2 regions of the Nonomuraea sp. NPDC049758 genome follow, and region 2 is predicted to be linked to the other one. Evidence: predicted binding sites of a transcription regulator. Region 2 holds the regulator's gene; the other holds the start of a gene.

Region 1 (2,198 bases), on a different contig from region 2:
CGACCCGGTCGTCGGCCTCCATCCTGAAGGCCGTCACCGCCGCCCGGTCGGGCAGCGGGAAGACGTAGGTCGCCTCCAGCGTGACGTCGAACGGGTTGCGGAACCCCTGCTCGACCTCGACCCCGGCGACGAGCCCGGCGATGTCGGCGTGCACGTCCACGCTGTCCAGCGGCAGGTTGCCGCGCTCGGTCAGCAGCGCGCCGAACCCGGCCTCCGGCACCGGCAGGCACCGTGCGGGCTCCAGCGAAGTGATCTTCACAGCAGTCTCCTCTCTACGAGCACCGCGAGCAGCGGCCCAGCCGCCGCCAGCACCGCCTGAACGTCGTCCTCGGACGGAGGACGCCCCCCGTCCCACACAATGCGCACCCCGTCCGCGAGCACGACCCCCGCGGCCGGCCCGCCCCCGGCATGCCCCGCTTCGGCGTCGGCGGGGCGTTCGCTCCCGGCCGGGGCGCGGCGGACCGGCCGCTCGGCCCAGAACCTCTCGCGGCCCGGCTCGCCGCCGCCCGTAGCCCGCCCGCCCGGCGGGCGTCCAGCCGCGCGCGCCTGGCCGTCGAAGGCCCCGTTCGCCTCGCCGCCGGACGTCACGTTCGTCGTCGTGGCGATGACGGACGCGGGCCCCGCCGAGCGCGGGCCGTCCGGCGGAGAACCAGGGACCGCCCGCCCGTCGCCCGCGGACGGCACGTCGGCGAGCCCGGCGGCCGACGCCAGCGTGGCGTTCGTCGCGCCGGCCAGCGCCGTCTGGATCTCGGCGATCGAGTGCCCCGCCGCCTGCATGCGCTTGACGGCCACCAGTTGCAGCAGGTGCCGCCGGCCGTAGCGGGCGATCCTGCCGCGCCGGGTCAGGGGCGGGTCCACGAGGCCGATGGTGGTGTACCACCGGATCAGGCGTTCCCCGGGCACGTCGCGGACCCGGCCGTTGACCGGCTGGGCGCCTGCGCGCAGCGCCCGCGCCGCATGCTCGGCCAGCTCGCCGATGGTCCAGGTGTCGCTCATACCTCCACAATGACACTGTCACTATTACACTGTCAACGATGGAAAGATCGGAAGAATCCGCCCCCGGATGACGTTCTAAATAGGCATAAGCACCACTGAAGGGGAGGAAATACGACATGGCTACGATCACCGGTCCGCTCTCGGGCGAAGCCAAGAACACTGTCGCCGAAGCCCTGCAGGACGCCCTGGTCGATCTGATCGATCTGTCGCTGGTCGCCAAGCAGGCGCACTGGAACCTTGTCGGCGCCCATTTCCGCCCGATTCACCTCCAGCTCGACGAGCTGACCGACCTGGCCCGCGCCCACATGGACACCATCGCCGAGCGGTCGGTCGCGCTCGGTGTGAACCCCGACGGGCGCTCGGCGACCGTCGCCAAGTCCACCCGGCTCCAGCAGCCCGAGCGCGGCTGGCTGGAGGACGGCAAGGTGGTGGCGACGATCACCGACATCCTCGACGGCATCAGCAAGCGCATGTACGAGCGCATCCGCGCCACCGACGAGGCCGACCCGGTCAGCCAGGACCTGCTCATCGCCGTGACGCAGGACATCGACAAGCAGCACTGGATGTTCCAGGCCCAGCGCTGACCGCGCGCGGCCCCGGCCGCACCACCCGAAAAGCCCGGGCACGACCACAGTGTCCGGGCTTTCGCGTGTCCGCCCCCAAGATGGGCGATCTTCCGTCCGGTGGGTACGGACTGTCACGCATCGTCCAGGGGCCTGCGGCGATCTCACGCCACGACGGAGCGCGGGGTTTGCGCAGAGTTTGATGTCACGAGTCCTTGCCATTCATGTCGGTGCGGTCGACTAGCGTGGCACCTAGAGGGAGGCCCCACGATGTCCCACAAGACTCTCCTCCGCACGGGCCCGCTCTTGCAGGGCGGCATCAGCCCGTACGGGCCGCTCACGCCGGCGTCCGCCGACGGGCTCGCGCTCCCGCCGGGCTTCACCGGCCGGGTGGTGGCCCGGTCGGGCGACAAGGTGGCCGGGCTCACCTGGCACGCCGCACCCGACGGCGGCGCCTGCTTCCCCGACGGCGCCGGCTGGATCTACGTCTCCAACTCCGAGCTGCCCCTGCTCGGCGGCGCCTCCGCGCTGCGCTTCCACGCCGACGGCACGGTCGCCGACGCCTACCGCATCCTGTCCGGCACCGACCTCAACTGCGCGGGCGGCGCCACGCCGTGGCACACCTGGCTGTCGTGCGAG
Region 2 (2,198 bases):
AAGCCGCCGGCGCCCGCGCCCGCACCCGCGCCGCCGCCGAAGGGGTCGCCGCCCAGGTCGTACATCTGGCGCTTGTTCGGATCGGACAGCACCTCGTAGGCCTGCGTGATCTCCTTGAACCGCTCCTGGGTCTCGGGATCGGGGTTCACGTCGGGGTGCAGCTCGCGGGCGAGGCGGCGGTAGGCCTTCTTGATCTCGTCCTGACTGGCGTCACGGCGCACCCCGAGGGTGGCGTAGTAGTCGCTGTTTGCCACTTATCGACCTCTTAAGATGCAGCCAGGATCTGGCTGACGTAGCGTGCCACCGCGCGTACGGCGCCCATCGTCACGGGGTAGTCCATCCTCGTGGGACCCAGCACGCCGAGCCGGGCCAGTTGGTTGTCGCCAGAACCGTATCCGGTTGCGACGATGGACGTGCCGCGAAGGTAGGGGTTTTCCGAGCCGATGCGCACGGTGAGCGCGGACGGGGTGTCTGTGGATGTCTCGCCGAGCAACCGCATGAGCACGACCTGCTCCTCCAGCGCCTCCAGCACGTCGCGCAGGCCGGTGGCGAAGTCGGCGCCCGCGAGATTGGCCGCGCCGGCGAACACGATCTTCTCGTCATGGCGTTCGACGAGGGTTTCGAGCAGCACGGACAGGATCGTGGCCACGGCGGGCCGGTCCTCGGCGGGCAGCCGCTCGGGCAGGTCGGCGACCAGCTCGGGGACGTTGCTCAGCCCGCAGCCGTCGAGGCAGGAGTTGAGCACCGCGCGCAGATGGGCGATGCGGTCGTCCTCCACCACCTCGGGCAGCTCGATCACGCGCTGCTCGACGCGCCCGGTGTTGGTGATCAGCACGAGCATGACCCGCCGCTCGTTGAGCGGGACCAACTCGACGTGCCTGACCGTGGAACGGGTCAGCGTCGGGTACTGCACGACCGCGACCTGCCTGGTGAGCTGCGCGAGCAGCCGCACGGTGCGGAAGACCACGTCGTCGAGGTCGACCGCGCCGGCGAGGAAGGTCTCGATCGCCCGCCGCTCGGCCCCCGACAGGGGCTTGACCTGCGAGAGCCGGTCGACGAACAGGCGGTAGCCCTTGTCCGTCGGCACGCGGCCCGCGCTGGTGTGCGGCTGGGTGATGTACCCGTCCTCCTCCAGAGCGGCCATGTCGTTCCTGACCGTTGCCGGGGAGACCTTGAGGTTGTGGCGCTCCGCCAGCGCCTTGGAGCCCACCGGTTCGTTGGTGGACACGTAGTCTTCGACAATGGCGCGGAGCACCGCCAGCTTCCGTTCGTCGAGCACGTGCTCACCTCCTGCCTCTGCCTAACAGGGAAACGACAGGTCTAGCACTCCGTGTTCCCGAGTGCCAAGTGTACGGCTCTCGCCCACAAGGTGCGATAACACCAGGTCCCATCCTGTTGCTAGCGACTTACAAGCGACAGGCCTCACACTTGCCGCATGACCGACAATTCCCAGCCCCCGCAGTACGGACCGCCCCAGGGGCAGGGTCCCTACTACGGTCAGCCGAACCAGTACGCCCAGCCTCCGTACCAGCCCCAGCAGCACGGCCAGCCGCCCTACCAGCAGCAACAGCCGCCCGCACAGTACGGCCCCCCGCCCCAGTACGGCCAGCAGAACCAGTACGCCCAGCCCGACCAGTACGCCCACCCCGACCAGTACGGCCCCCACAACCAGTACGGCGGCCAGCCGCAGTTCCCGGCCAGGATCGACGGCAAGGCGATCAAGCCGCGCCTGTGGTGGATCGCCGTCGTGTGGGCCGTGGCCGTCGTGCTCGGCGTCGTGGGCGTGGTCGTGTTCGCCGGCGGCGTGCTGAGCAGCGTCTCGGACATGGCCCCGACGACCACGTTCGCGTCGGGCGAAAGCGTGAAGGTCGCGATCGACCCCGCCAAGCGCCCGGCCGTCTACATCGCCACCGACACGCGGGTCAACTACCAGTGCGAGATCTCCGGCGGCCCGGCCCAGGCCAGGCTGGTCAAGGTCTCCGGCACCCAGACGCTCAGCGCCGGCGGCACCACCTGGCAGGAGATCCTCGCCGTCAACGCCCCAGCCAAGGGCGACTACCAGCTGACCTGCGCCACACAGGAGGAGTCGTCGGCCCGCTTCGGCGTGGGCCGTGACGTGCTCTCCGCGGCGGGCGGCCTGTTCGGCGGGGTGGCGGCGCTGTTCCTGTTCCCCGGCGCCGGCCTGCTCATCGGCATCA

The links. Region 2 encodes HrcA, which represses chaperone genes, less so after heat shock. Its sites were predicted from a motif close to TTGGCACTCTCNNNNNGAGAGTGCCAA; they were not measured.
Region 1: a site for HrcA is predicted at 1,006-1,032, ahead of AB0J46_RS15805 (DNA starvation/stationary phase protection protein). Genes of this name have one in related genera too.

The regions. Positions count from the first base shown of each region.
Region 1 covers NZ_JBFAMZ010000005.1:323,871-326,068, reverse strand. The annotation lists gene AB0J46_RS15815 (VIT domain-containing protein) at 1-259, opposite strand, end outside; gene AB0J46_RS15810 (helix-turn-helix domain-containing protein) at 256-996, opposite strand; gene AB0J46_RS15805 (DNA starvation/stationary phase protection protein) at 1,113-1,580, shown strand; gene AB0J46_RS15800 (alkaline phosphatase PhoX) at 1,830-2,198, shown strand, end outside.
Region 2 covers NZ_JBFAMZ010000019.1:208,083-210,280, forward strand. The annotation lists gene dnaJ (molecular chaperone DnaJ) at 1-254, opposite strand, end outside; gene hrcA (heat-inducible transcriptional repressor HrcA) at 266-1,279, opposite strand; gene AB0J46_RS39165 (DUF456 domain-containing protein) at 1,436-2,198, shown strand, end outside.